One region of the Pleomorphomonas sp. PLEO genome, then DNA from elsewhere that is predicted to be linked to it. Evidence: predicted binding sites of a transcription regulator. Region 1 holds the regulator's gene; each other region holds the start of a gene.

Region 1 (4,549 bases):
GATCGTTCGCCCGCCGCCGTCATGTCGGGCAATTCCTTCCGCTTCGACGATCTGATCGCCGCTGCTCTTCAAAAGACGCTGGAAATCGACCCCAGCGACGAGGATGGCCTTTACGACGCTCTCGACCTTCTCTCCAAGGGCTCGGGGCCGATGCTGAGGTCGATGATCGCCAACGATCCCTCATTGATCGGGACAAAGAGAACCGTTGAGTTCTATGCCACCGGCGACGTGGACGCCTTCATAAAGGGCACAATTCGCGCCGATGTTCCTGAAAGCCAGCGCCTCATCAAGGACAAGCACATCGTCCTCATCGACAAACTGAAGAGCGAAGGGGCACTGCGTCTCGCCTTCAATACCGGCCTCTTCACCAACGGCGCTTCGACACGCCCGGAAACGGCCGGTGTCGGCGTAGCACTCGTCGGTTCGCTCTACATGATGCTGGTTGTTCTTGTACTGTCGTTGCCGCTCGGCGTTGCCGGCTCGATCTATCTTGAGGAATTCGCACCCAAGAACCGCTGGACCGACGTGATCGAGGTCAACATCAATAACTTGGCCGCCGTGCCGTCAATCGTTTACGGTCTGCTTGGCCTCGCGGTGTTCATCAACTTCGCACACCTGCCACGCTCGGCGAGCCTTGTCGGTGGTTTGGTGCTGACGCTGACCACGCTGCCGACCATCATCATCACCACGCGCGCCGCGCTGAAGGCTGTGCCACCGTCGATCCGCGAGGCCGGCCTGGGAGTCGGTGCCTCGAAGATGCAGACCGTCTTCCATCACGTGTTGCCCCTCGCCATGCCGGGCGTGCTGACAGGCACGATCATTGGCCTGGCTCACGCGCTGGGCGAAACCGCACCCTTGCTGATGATCGGCATGAAGGCTTTCATCGTCGAATATCCGGGCACGCCCTTCGACCCGGCGACGGCGCTACCTACCCAGATTTACATGTGGGCGACAGAGCCCGAGCGCGCCTTCAGCGAACGCACCTCGGCGGCGATCATCATATTGCTCGCCTTCCTGCTCGCCATGAACAGCATAGCCATCATTCTCCGCCGCGCCTTCGAGCGCCGCTGGTAACCGTATCCTCGGAGTTTCGCCATGTCCGCAGTTCAGACCGCGACGCCTTTCGAGACCGTTCGCACCCCAGATCCAGCCAGCCGGCCGATCAAGATCCACGCGGCGACCGTCAGGGTAACCTATGGTCAGAAGGAAGCCCTGCACGGGGTTTCCATCGATATCGCCGAGAAGGCAGTCACCGCTTTCATCGGGCCCTCGGGCTGTGGCAAGTCCACCTTCCTGCGTTGCATCAACCGCATGAACGACACCATCGCCGGGGCCCGCGTCGAGGGCACCATTACCCTCGACGATCGCAATATCTATGATCCAGACCTCGACGTGGTCGAGCTCAGAGCACGTGTTGGCATGGTGTTCCAGAAGCCGAATCCGTTCCCGAAATCGATCTTCGACAATGTTGCCTACGGGCCGCGCATCCACGGTCTCGCCCGCTCCAAGGCCGATCTTGAGGAAATCGTCGTCACCTCGCTTCAGAAGGCGTCGCTTTTCAACGAAGTGAAAGATCGCCTCAACGAGCCTGGAACCGGCCTGTCCGGCGGTCAGCAGCAGCGGCTTTGCATTGCGCGCGCCATCGCCGTATCGCCGGAAGTCATCTTGATGGACGAGCCCTGTTCGGCACTCGACCCGATCGCCACCGCCAAGGTGGAGGAGCTGATCGACGAACTTCGCGCCAACTTCACGATCGTCATCGTGACGCACTCGATGCAGCAGGCCGCGCGCGTGTCGCAACGCACCGCCTTTTTCCATCTCGGGCATCTGATTGAAGAAGGCCCCACCGACCACGTCTTCACCAACCCGCTCGAGCAGCGGACGCAAGACTACATTACGGGCCGCTTCGGCTGACCGGAAACGGCAGGAGATTTCCATGGAACATACGGTTTCCGCCTACGACGACGACCTCAAGGCAATCGCACGCATGGTCACCGAGATCGGCGGCCTCGCAGAGCGCGCGGTTGGTGACGCTGTCGAATCGCTGACGCGCCTCGACATTGGCCTCGCGCAACGCGTGATCGCCAACGACAAGGAACTCGACCGGCTTCAGCGCGAGATTGAGGACAAGTCGATCCTGGTGATTGCCCGTCGTCAGCCGATGGCCAGCGACCTCCGAGAAATCGTCGGCGCCATGCGCATCGCCAACGATATCGAACGCGTCGGCGATCTTGCCAAGAACATTGCCAAGCGCGTCGTCGCCATCAACGGCGTCTTCCCGCACAAGCAGCTGATCACCGGTGTCGAGCATCTTTGCGAGATCGCGCTGCAGCAGCTCAAAAAGGTGCTGGACGCCTATGCCAGCCAGGATGACCAGGCGGCCAACGCCGTCCGTCAACGCGACAACGAGATCGACGCGCTCTACACTTCACTGTTCCGCGAACTCCTCACCTATATGATGGAGGATCCGCGAAACCTCACGTTCTGCATCCACCTCTTGTTCTGTGCCAAGAACATCGAGCGTATCGGCGACCACGCAACGAACATTGCCGAATCGGTGCACTATGTGGTGACGGGCCGGTCTTACGAGGATGAGCGGCCGAAAGCCGACACCTCGATCGCCAGTACCATCGCCGGATCCTGAGCTGCGGGAGCTGAAAACGACCATGGCCAAGGTGATGATCGTCGAGGACGAAGAGGCGGTGTCGTTGATGCTGCGCTACAACCTTGAGGCCGAGGGCTTCGAGGTCGAGCAGGCGTTTCGCGGCGACGAGGCCGACATTCGCCTCAAGGAGATCACTCCTGATCTGTTGCTGCTCGACTGGATGCTGCCGGGCCTTTCGGGTATCGAGCTTTGCCGTCGCCTCAGGGCACGACCAGAGACCGAGCGGCTGCCGGTGATCATGCTGACGGCGCGTGGCGAGGAATCGGAACGGGTGCGCGGCCTTGCCACCGGCGCCGACGATTATGTCGTAAAGCCCTTCTCGGTTCCGGAGTTGATTGCCCGCGTCAAGGCGATGCTGAGGCGCGCCAAACCGGAGACGGTATCGAACCTTCTGATGGCCGGTGACATCGAGCTGGATCGGGAGACTCGGCGTGTTCGTCGCTCGGCGCGCGAAATTCATCTCGGACCGACGGAATTCCGCCTGCTGGAATTCCTGATGCAGTCGCCGGGCCGGGTGTTTTCGCGTGAGCAGCTTCTCAACGGTGTTTGGGGTCATGACGTTTACGTCGATGAGCGAACCGTCGATGTCCATGTCGGCCGCCTCAGAAAGTCGATCAACCGCGGTCGCGTCCGTGACCCTATCCGCACGGTGCGCGGTTCCGGCTATTCCTTCGACGAGAAATTCGCGACCAGTTGAAGGTTTGGCGAGCGGGCGGTCTGCCCTCCGCTCGCCAGATCGGCTTCAAGGCGTCTTTGCCTCAAATGGTGTTGAGGGCTTTGGCGGTTGGCTTTCGAAGCCTGCTCAGGCGGCTTCTTGTCGCTTACCTTCCGCGTCCTGATGGTCTAGGTTCCCCTCCGATTATGCAGGAGAGGGCCTGACATGCTGGCGGGCAAGCGCATTCTGATCGTCATTGGTGGCGGTATCGCCGCCTACAAGGTGCTTGAAGTCATTCGGCGCCTCAAAGAACGCGGCGCCGAGGTCCGGGTGATCCTGACGCGCTCGGGCAAGGAATTCGTGACGCCGATGACGGTGGGCGCACTCTCCGGCCAGAAGGTGTTCAGCGACCTGTTCGACCCCACCGAAGAGCAGGATATCGGCCACATCGTGCTGTCTCGCGACACCGACCTGGTCCTGGTGGCGCCAGCTACCGCCAATCTCATCGCCCGCATGGCGAACGGCATTGCCGACGAGCTTGCCACGGCAAGCCTGCTTGCCGCCGCTGCGCCGATCATCATCTGCCCGGCCATGAACCAACGCATGTGGGCGCATCCGGCAACCCAACGGAATGCGGCGCAGCTTGCCGCCGACGGTGTTCGTTTCATCGGCCCGGCCGAAGGGCGAATGGCCGAGCGTGGCGAAGCCGGGGTTGGCCGTCTGTCCGAGCCGATGGAGATCGTCGCCAGCGTGGAGGCCTTTTTTGCCGAAGGCGAGCGGGCAAAGCTGCTCGCCGGCAGGCATGTGCTCGTCACATCCGGCCCGACCATCGAGCCGATTGACCCGGTGCGCTTCATCACCAACCGTTCCTCGGGCAAGCAGGGGCATGCCATTGCCGCCGCCGCCGCGCGAGCCGGCGCCCGAGTAACGCTCATATCCGGTCCCGTCTCCATCCCCGACCCGCTGGGCGTCAGTATCGTCCGTGTCGAAACGGCGCGTGAAATGCTCGACGCGGTGTTCGCCGCTCTGCCGGCCGACGTGGCTGTGATGGCCGCCGCCGTTTCCGATTGGCGGCCGTCGGAAGTCGCAGCTGAAAAGATCAAGAAGGCGGCAGGTGATCCGCCGCCGCTGTCTTTCGTTGAAAACCCAGACATTCTGGCAATGCTGGGCCACGACAGACAAAGGCCGAAATTGGTAGTTGGATTCGCCGCCGAAACGACTGATGTCGA
Region 2 (4,549 bases), 2.7 Mb from region 1:
ACTTTTCCGAAAGGTCGCTGGCGTCATGCGGCGCACCGTTATGGAGGCCCGCCTTGGCCAACTCCGCATTGTCATTCATGTCGATGACGGTCGTGAGCTTCGCAGCGATGACCGACGGATCGAGCTGTCCCTTTGGTGCCACAGGCTTCAGTCCATCGAAATCGGTGCCGGCGATGTTGGTGGCGCCGGTGAAATCGAGAAGATCGACGCGACGGTAGAGCGATGACTCCCCCTTGACGCCCCAACCATTGTTGCTGTCTCGTGAAAGCAGCAGCAACCGGCCATCCGGCAGGATCGACAGCTCAGACTGAGCGGCCACCAGCGTTTTGCCCTCGGCGTCCTTAAATGTCGGCAGGGGCACGACATATTCGGCCTTGAGCTTCAAGGCATCCGGATTGGTCGCATCGTAGACCAGCGCGCGCGTATTGAAGCGGGTCGTCTTCTTTTCGCCGCCATCCTGGCGGGTAGCACTTTGCAGCACCACCGTCAGCTCCTGCGTGGCCGGGTTGAGAGCCATGCCTTCGAAGCCCTGGTTGTTCTGGCGGCCAGTCTCCGGATCCTCCGGGTCGGGCTTGGGCGCGTTGGCACCGGGATTGTTGGACGAGAAGTTGAGCGAGCCCTTGCGCATCGGCAGGAACGCCTGCGGCGGCAGCGTTGCCGAGACCAGTTTGCCTTCACCGGTGAAGTGATAGATAGCCGGGCCGTATTCGTCGGAGATCATCAGCGAACCATCCGGCAAGCGAACAATCGCCTCTGGATCGAGGCTGACCGCGCCGGTGGAAGCGCCAGGAAGGTCGGGGCCATTGTCTTTATTGATGGCAACCGGATCGAGGCCGGTCATCGCTTTGCCGGCCTTGTCGGTGAGCAGGAATGTCTTGTCGAGCGTCAGCTCGGCGGTCGCGGCCTTGCCAATCTCCGGCGCGGCGAAGGACATCGAAAGCACGTTGACGCGCGTGCTGTAGTCCGTCGTACCCTCGACGTTATAACCGCGGTCGGGCAGCAGCAGGAACGACCCCTGGTAGCCCTTGTCCGTCTTCTTCCAATCCAGCACCGACATGCCCGAGCCGGAGCCGAAGGTGTCGCCGAAGCTATCGCGAAGATCAGCCGGCAGACGACCGGCGGCGACAAGCCCTTTGTTGACCGGCAGGTCGGACGCGGCCGAGGCCATGACACCAGTAAGAAGCGTCGCTGCGAAGACAGAAAGGCATGTAAGACTTTTCATGACAACCTCTTTGGTGAAACCATCAAGGTTGTTGGATATGTCGGTTGTTTGACGCTGGTGTGAAGGTCGTGCCCGCTGAGCCGGCACGACCATTTATAATCCTACCACCACTGCGTCGGGCTGAACGTGCCGGCAGCCTTTTCGATCGCCGAACCGAGCGTGAATAGCGTCTCTTCGTCGAACGGCCGGCCGATCAACTGCAGACCGAGCGGCAGCCCTTCGGCGGAGAGGCCGGCGGGCACGGCAAGACCCGGCAAACCAGCCATGTTGACCGTCACCGTGAACACGTCGTTGAGATACATTTCCACAGGATCCGCATCGGCTTTTTCGCCGATGCCGAAGGCCGCCGAGGGCGTCGCCGGCGTCAAGATGGCGTCCACCCCCTGAGCATAGACCGTCTCGAAGTCGCGCTTGATCAGCGTACGCACCTTCTGGGCGCGCAGATAGTAGGCGTCGTAATAGCCGGCTGACAGCACATAGGTGCCGATCAGGATACGGCGCTTTACCTCGGCACCGAAGCCGGCCGCCCGAGTGTTCTCGTACATGTCGAGGATATCGGAGCCCGGCACCCGCAGGCCATAGCGCACGCCATCGTAACGGGCGAGGTTCGAGGACGCCTCGGCCGGCGCCACGATGTAATAGGCCGGCAGGGCATATTTGGTGTGCGGCAGCGAGATATCGACGATCTCGGCCCCAGCCTCGCGCAGGATGTCGATGCCTTTCTGCCAGAGCGCATCGATCTCGGCCGGCACGCCATCGAGCCGATATTCCCTGGGGATGCCGATCCTGAGCCCCTTCACCGACTTGCCTATGGCAGCCTCGTAATCGGGAACGGGAATATCGACCGAGGTGGTGTCCTTGAAATCGACCGAAGCCATCGATTTCAACAGGATCGCCGCGTCGCGAACATCACGCGCGATCGGTCCGGCCTGGTCGAGCGAAGAGGCAAAGGCGACAAGACCCCAGCGCGAGCAGCGACCGTAGGTCGGCTTGATTCCGGCGGTGCCGGTGAAAGCGGCCGGCTGGCGAATCGAACCTCCGGTGTCGGTCGCCGTCGCCCCAAGGCAGAGGCGCGCGGCAACAGCGGCGGCCGAGCCACCCGACGAGCCACCCGGTACCAGATTGACGTCAGAGCCGTTACGCCGCCACGGGTTAACCACCGAACCGTAATAGCTGGTCTCGTTGGACGAGCCCATGGCAAACTCATCCATGTTGAGCTTACCGAGCATGACTGCTCCATCGGCCCAAAGATTGGCCGACACCGTGCTTTCGTAAGGCGGCTCAAAGCCGTCGAGAATATGGCTGCAGGCCTGGGTGTGCACGCCCTTCGTGGCGTAGAGATCCTTGATGCCGAGCGGCAGCCCTTCAAGCGCGCCGGCCTTGCCGGCGGCAATACGCGCATCGGATGCCCTGGCCATGTCACGGGCCTTTTCCGGCGTCTCGGTGACATAGGCGTTGAGTACACGCGCCTTTTCCATGGCGGCGAGATAAGCGTCGGTCAGTTCGACGGCGGTGAAAGTCTTGGCCTTCAGCGCGTCGCGCGCCTCGGCAAGGGTGAGTGCGGTGAGATCGGTCACGGCGGAAATCCCGAAAAGTCTTGAGAAGCTGGTGTCTGGCGGGAGTTACTCGACCACCTTGGGCACCAGGAAGAAATGGTCCTCGGAAACGGGCGCATTGCTCGTCACCGCCACGGCATCCTCGCCATCGGTGACCACGTCCTGCCGGCGACGCATCTTCACCGACACGACCGAGGTCATCGGGTCGATACCGGCCACGTCGACCTCGTTCAGTTGCTCGACGAATCCGAGGATGGAATTGAGCTCATTGGTCATGCGCTCCGCCTCGTCATCGGTGACCTTGATCCTGGCGAGACGCGCAACGCGGCGCACGGTAGCCGTATCCACGGACATGTAGATTCCCTCGAACAGACTGGAATGTCCCGCGTATAGCACCGGTCGCGGCCAGGAGCCACCCGCTTCCTCATGCTCCGACGTCATGGCGAACAATTTGGCGGCAGACGAACCGGTGAGTCGCACCGCTTAGTCCCTGCAACCTCAAAGGGAGACGGTCGGATAGCACCGAGGCGTTGAACCGAGCCGGAGGGCTAGCAAGCCGGTGCGGTCGCGGCGGCCCTTTTCTTGTCGTTTAACACATTGATCTATCGCAATATTTTAATTCTACGACATAGAGACTGCGTTTTTGCGGGAAATCATCCTGGTGAAGTTCTGCTTAATGAACCGAATTTGGCGGGAATCCGTTGTTTTTTCATTGATGAATTCGACAAAAACAGTTTATGAGTTCCGCACTTTTCGGGGGTGGCTTGGCCACCTTTCAGGTACACCAAGCTCATTATGCACATCGTGCTCGTCGACGGCAGTCGTACCGGACTGATGATCCTGCAGAGGATGCTTGAACCTCGTGGTGACGACGTCGCCTATTTCACCGACGGTCGCGAGGCGCTTTACTACATCCAAACGACACCGCAGGCCGAGGTGCTGATCACCAGTTTCGAGATCGGAGGCGTTTCCGGCACCGAACTGTGCTGGGAGGCTCGCCTTATCGCCGATGCTGGCCGGCCGCTTTATGTGATCGGCATGTCGGCCTCCAACGATGCGCAGCATTCCATCGGCGTGCTCGACGCCGGCGCCGACGACTTCATGTCAAAGCCGCCGCGTCAGGACGAACTCAATGCCCGCTTGAGAGTGGCTGAACGCACGCTGATCATGCAGCGCCGGCTGATCGACATGGCGACTATCGACCCCCTCTCCGGCCTCTTCAACCGTGGTGCCTTCCGCCAGCGGTTCGACGCGGAAATCGCCGCGGCCGAGCTTGGCGGCACTTTCTCACTCATTTTATTCGACATCGATCACTTCAAACACATCAACGACATCCACGGTCACGATGCCGGCGACGAAGTGATACGGTGCGTGGGAACACTTCGCGTGCCGTCAGATGCCCACTTTTCTCGCATCGGAGGAGAAGAGTTCGCCGTGATCCTGCCGAGCATTCCCATCGACGGCAGCATCTCGGTCGCCGACTATCTGCGTGGGCAAGTCAGCGCACTGGTCATCGAGCGCGGTGACAACACCATCCAACTGACGGCAAGCTTTGGAGTCGCGGAGTTCAGACCGGGAGACACGGTCAACGACCTTTATCGTCGCGCGGACTCGGCGCTATATCAGGCCAAGAATACGGGTCGCGATCGCGTGTCGGCGATGTCACCGGAAATCGTCTCCTGACTTCAACGCCAAGGCTTGGGCTGTGACGCCTGACGTGATAGTGGGTGCCGCCTCCTGCGCACGACAAGGCAGAAACGATGACCGAGAC
Region 3 (4,549 bases), 2.1 Mb from region 1:
TTTTGCGATATCCGCCGAACTCAGACCGTCACTGGCACGAGCACAGGAGGCTCATCCAGCGTCTCACCGTTGGCGAGACGGATGTTGTCGAGGAACTGCATCGCCGACCGCCGCCAAGTGAACGAAAGCGCCAGCTCGCGCGCAGCTGCCGGGTCGATGACCAGAGCTCCAAGACAGGCAGCCCGGAGATCTTCGTCCAGAATGCCGGCGTCGCTGTCGCCGAGGATGTCGAGCGGTCCCATCACCGGATAGGCGGCGACTGGCAAGCCGGAAGCCAGCGCCTCCAGAACCACGTTGCCGAAGGTGTCGGTGCGCGAGGGAAACACGAACACGTCGGCCGAGGCATAGGCGCGAGCGAGCTCCTCGCCGATCATCACGCCGGCGAAGTGGACGTCGGGATAGCGTCTTTCGAGACTTGCCCGCTGCGGACCGTCGCCGACAACCACCTTGGATCCGGGCAGGTCGAGTGCCAGAAAGGCCTCGAGGTTCTTTTCGACGGCAAGGCGTCCCACGTTGATGAAGATCGGACGCGGCAGGTCGAACAGGCCCTCTTCGTCCGGTCGCGGCCGGAACAGGTCGGCGTCGATGCCGCGTCCCCAGCGCATCAGGTTGCGGAAGCCGCGGGCCGTCAGTTCCGCTGCCAGCGTATCGGTGGCCACCATGCAGCCAGCGCCACCGTTGTGAAAGCGACGAACGAAGGCGTAGAGCCAGGATTGGGGCACCGGCAGCCGGGCCGCCACATATTCGGGAAAGCGGGTGTGGTAGCTGGTCGTATAGGGCATGCCGTGGCGGCGGCACCACTTCCGGGCCTTGAGACCAAGCGGCCCTTCCGTCGCGATATGAACATAGGCCGGCTGGCCGCGCTCGATCTCGCGAGCCACCCGCCGGTAGGTCGAAATGGCGACGCGAATTTCGGGATAACTCGGCAGCGGCAGCGTCCGGAACAGGTCGGGCGTCACCATGGTGACCTCGGCGCCCATGGCGATCAGCTCGGCATTGGTGCGCTCGATCGACCGGACCACGCCATTGACTTGCGGATGCCAGGCGTCGGTGACGACGGTGATGCGGGTCATTCCGCCGCCTCGGCGTGCGACAGCATCAGCGGCGACTGGCGCTCATGTTCAAGACGCGTCCAGCGAATGATCTCGAGGCTGCCGTCGTGGTTCTCGGCGATGGCGGTGCAGCTTTCCACCCAGTCGCCGGTATTGATGTAAGCGATGCCGTTCATGTCGCGCATGGTCGCATGATGGATGTGCCCACAGATGACGCCGTCGGCGCCGACGCGCCGCGCCTCATGGGCCAACGCATCCTCGAAGGCGCCGATGAAGTTGACGGCGTTCTTCACCTTGAGCTTGGCCCAGGCCGACAACGACCAATAGGGCAGCCCGACGAAGCGCCTGAATTTGTTGACCCAGGTGTTGGTCCACAGCGCCATTTCATAGGCCCAGTCGCCAAGATAGGCGAGCCAGCGGGCATGCCGCACCACCACGTCGAACTGGTCGCCGTGGATGACCAGATATCGCCGGCCGTCGGCCGCCTCGTGCAAGCAGCGATCCATCACCTCGACGCCGCCGAAATGCGTGCCGAGGTAGTCTCGCAGGAATTCGTCGTGGTTGCCGGGAATGTAGACGACGCGCGCGCCTTTTCGGGCCTTGCGCAGCAGCTTCTGGACGACGTCATTGTGGCTCTGCGTCCAGAACCAGGACCGACGCATCCGCCATCCGTCGATGACATCACCAACGAGATAGATCGTCTCCGCCTCGTGGACGCGCATAAAATCCAGCAGAAGATCGGCTTGGCAATCGCGCGTACCGAGATGAATGTCGGACAGGAACAACGTTCTGAGGCTTCGGGTAGTATTTGCGTCCGTCATGGCAAACAAAGATGCATGCAGCATCTTCTCCGAGGCGGGAATCGATGGCAACGCGCCAATCCCGATACCTCCTTTTGTCCCGGCAGCTTCTCAGTTTTATGACAGAAACGCCTATTGGCCTCCAAACGGCGGCCAGTGGCACCACTCCGCGGCTTTTAAAAGCAAAACGGCCCGGTCAAGACCGGGCCGCGCGATCGAAAAAACAACCGGTGCGCTTACGGGCACCAAAGAACCTTCACCAGCTTTTCCGACTTCAGGAGACTGCGCACCGGCATCTCCAGCACGTCGTCGCCAGCCACTGCCTTCTCGAAGGCGGCGCGCTTTTCGGCGCCCTCGATGTGCAGAAGGATCTCATCGGCGGCGAGCAGCAGCGGCAGCGTCAGCGTAATACGCGGCTCGCCCGCCCCCGCGGCGTTGATCGCCATCACCTTCGCCTTACAGTCCGGCGAGTTGGCAGCGGCAAGATTGTCGGCCCCCGGATAGAACGAGGCCGTATGGCCATCATCACCCATGCCGAGCACGACGGCGGCAAACGGCAGCGGCAGGTCGTCGATCGCCTTGCCCACTTCGGCAACAGCCTCTTCCGGCGTCGGCACCGGCCGATAGAGCGGGACGAATTCGATGTTGCTGAGCGGCCCCTTCAAAAGGTGGCGGCGAGCAAGGCCGGCATTGGAGCGTTCGTTCGTCTCCGGCACCCAGCGCTCGTCGACCAGCGTCACGACAACGTCGTTCCAAGGCATGCGATAGCGCGACATCGCCTCGAGGAAGCGCACCGGCGTCTTGCCCCCCGACAACGCCAGCGCTGCCTTGCCATGCAGGCGGATGGCGTGGGCGAGCGCGCCTGCAACCTCGACGGTCAACGCATCGGCGAGCGCTGCCCCATTTTCGAACTCCTGAAACTCGTACATCCGTTCCTCCAGATCGGCGATCCCTTGGCGCCGCCAGCTTTTGTCGGCTTGGCGGCGGGTCGGCCGGCACCTCGGACAAGACCGTCGCGGCCAGTTTCCCCTTAGTCAAATATACACAATCGGCCGGCGTTGGCACCGGCCGACTTTCCGCAATCCCTATCAAACCGTGTCAACCACCTGAGCGGTAAACCAGCACGGGAAAAAGGTCGGCAGCGGACCGCCGCCGACCATAACGGAAGATCAATCCTTCTGCAGCGCCTTGAGGGCCGCAACCAGTCCCTTGGTCGAGACGTCCTGGCTCGCCGCCGGCTCGGCCTCGCCCTTGAGGACTGGCAGAAGACGGTTGGCGAGTTCCTTGCCAAGCTCGACGCCCCACTGGTCGTAGGAATTGACGCCCCAGATGGTGCCCTGCACGAACACCTTGTGCTCGTAGATGGCGATCAGGCGGCCAAGCGTCCTCGGATCAAGCGTCCGGTAGAGGATGGTGTTGGTCGGCCGGTTACCCGGGAAGGCCTTGTGCGGCGCCAACGCGGCGATGTCGGCATCCGACTTGCCGGCCTTCTTCAGCTCGGCGGCGGCTTCCTCGGCGGTCTTGCCGAGCATGAGCGCCTCGGTCTGGGCCAGCACGTTGGAGAGCAGCTTGGCGTGGTGGTCGCTTACGTGCTCGTGCGGCACGGCGGCGGCCAGGAAGTCGGCCGGAATGACGTCGGTGCCCTGATGGATCAGCTGGTAGAAAGCGTGCTGGCCATTGGTGCCCGGCTCGCCCCAGACGATGGGACCCGAGGCACGCGGCACCGGCGTGCCATCGGTGCGCACGCCCTTGCCGTTCGATTCCATATCGAGCTGCTGGAGATAGGCGGCAAAACGGCTGAGACGCTGATCGTAGGGCAGCACGGCATGCGTCGAGAAGCCCCAGACGTTACGGTACCAGACGCCGAGCAGGCCGAGGATCACCGGAATATTCTTCTCGAGCGGCGCGCTGCGGAAGTGGTTGTCCACCTCATGGGCGCCGGCCAGGAAGGCCACGAAGTTATCGTAACCGACGGCGATGGCCACCGGCAGACCGATGGCCGACCACACCGAATAGCGACCGCCGACCCAGTCCCAGAAGCCGAAGGCGCGCTTCACGTCCATGCCGAAGGCGGCCACCTTGTCGAGCGCCGTGGATACGGCACAGAAGTGGGCGCCAACAGCCGCCTCGCCGAGATGCTTCTTGATCCAGTCGCGGGCGGTGCCGGCGTTGGTCATGGTCTCGGAGGTGGTGAAGGTCTTCGACGCGATGACGAACAGCGTCGTCTTGGGATCGAGCTCGGCCAGCGTGTCGGAGATGTGAGCGCCGTCGACGTTGGAGACGTAATGGAGACGCGGACCATTGCCGCGATAGGGCGTCAGCGCCAGCGTCGCCATGGCAGGACCAAGGTCGGAGCCGCCGATGCCGATGTTGACGACGTCAGTGAACTTGGCGCCGGTCGACGAGGCGATCTTGCCCGAGCGCACGCCCTCAGCGAAATCGCGGATGCGGCCGAGCACCTCGTTGACGTCGGGCATGACGTCCTTGCCGTCAACGATGACCGGCGTGTTGGAACGATTGCGCAGCGCCGTATGCAGCACCGAACGCTTCTCGGTGGTGTTGATGACGGCACCGGCGAACATGGCGTCGCGGCGCTCCGCCACACCGGCCGTCTTGGCGAGCTCGAGCAGCAGGGCGAAGGCGTCCGCGTCGAGACGGTTCTTCGAGAAGTCGAGCAGAAGGTCGTCGAGGTGCACG

The links. Region 1 encodes PhoB, which activates phosphate uptake and scavenging genes when phosphate is short. Its sites were predicted from a motif close to TGTCATNNANCTGTCAT; they were not measured.
Region 2: the regulator PhoB is predicted to act here: its motif matches at 1,260-1,276, upstream of AB6N07_RS15550 (esterase-like activity of phytase family protein).
Region 3: the regulator PhoB is predicted to act here: its motif matches at 1,961-1,977, upstream of AB6N07_RS12535 (UDP-2,3-diacylglucosamine diphosphatase).

What each region holds. Positions count from the first base shown of each region.
Region 1 covers NZ_CP166625.1:593,936-598,484, forward strand. Annotated here, with positions in the region: gene pstA (phosphate ABC transporter permease PstA) at 1-1,074, shown strand, start outside; gene pstB (phosphate ABC transporter ATP-binding protein PstB) at 1,096-1,914, shown strand; gene phoU (phosphate signaling complex protein PhoU) at 1,937-2,644, shown strand; gene phoB (phosphate regulon transcriptional regulator PhoB) at 2,667-3,362, shown strand; gene coaBC (bifunctional phosphopantothenoylcysteine decarboxylase/phosphopantothenate--cysteine ligase CoaBC) at 3,546-4,549, shown strand, end outside.
Region 2 covers NZ_CP166625.1:3,357,147-3,361,695, reverse strand. Annotated here, with positions in the region: gene AB6N07_RS15550 (esterase-like activity of phytase family protein) at 1-1,222, opposite strand, end outside; gene gatA (Asp-tRNA(Asn)/Glu-tRNA(Gln) amidotransferase subunit GatA) at 1,324-2,799, opposite strand; gene gatC (Asp-tRNA(Asn)/Glu-tRNA(Gln) amidotransferase subunit GatC) at 2,845-3,132, opposite strand; gene AB6N07_RS15535 (diguanylate cyclase) at 3,574-4,461, shown strand; gene ruvX (Holliday junction resolvase RuvX) at 4,539-4,549, shown strand, end outside.
Region 3 covers NZ_CP166625.1:2,696,041-2,700,589, reverse strand. Annotated here, with positions in the region: gene AB6N07_RS12540 (glycosyltransferase family 4 protein) at 21-1,073, opposite strand; gene AB6N07_RS12535 (UDP-2,3-diacylglucosamine diphosphatase) at 1,070-1,873, opposite strand; gene pgl (6-phosphogluconolactonase) at 2,089-2,781, opposite strand; gene pgi (glucose-6-phosphate isomerase) at 3,022-4,549, opposite strand, start outside.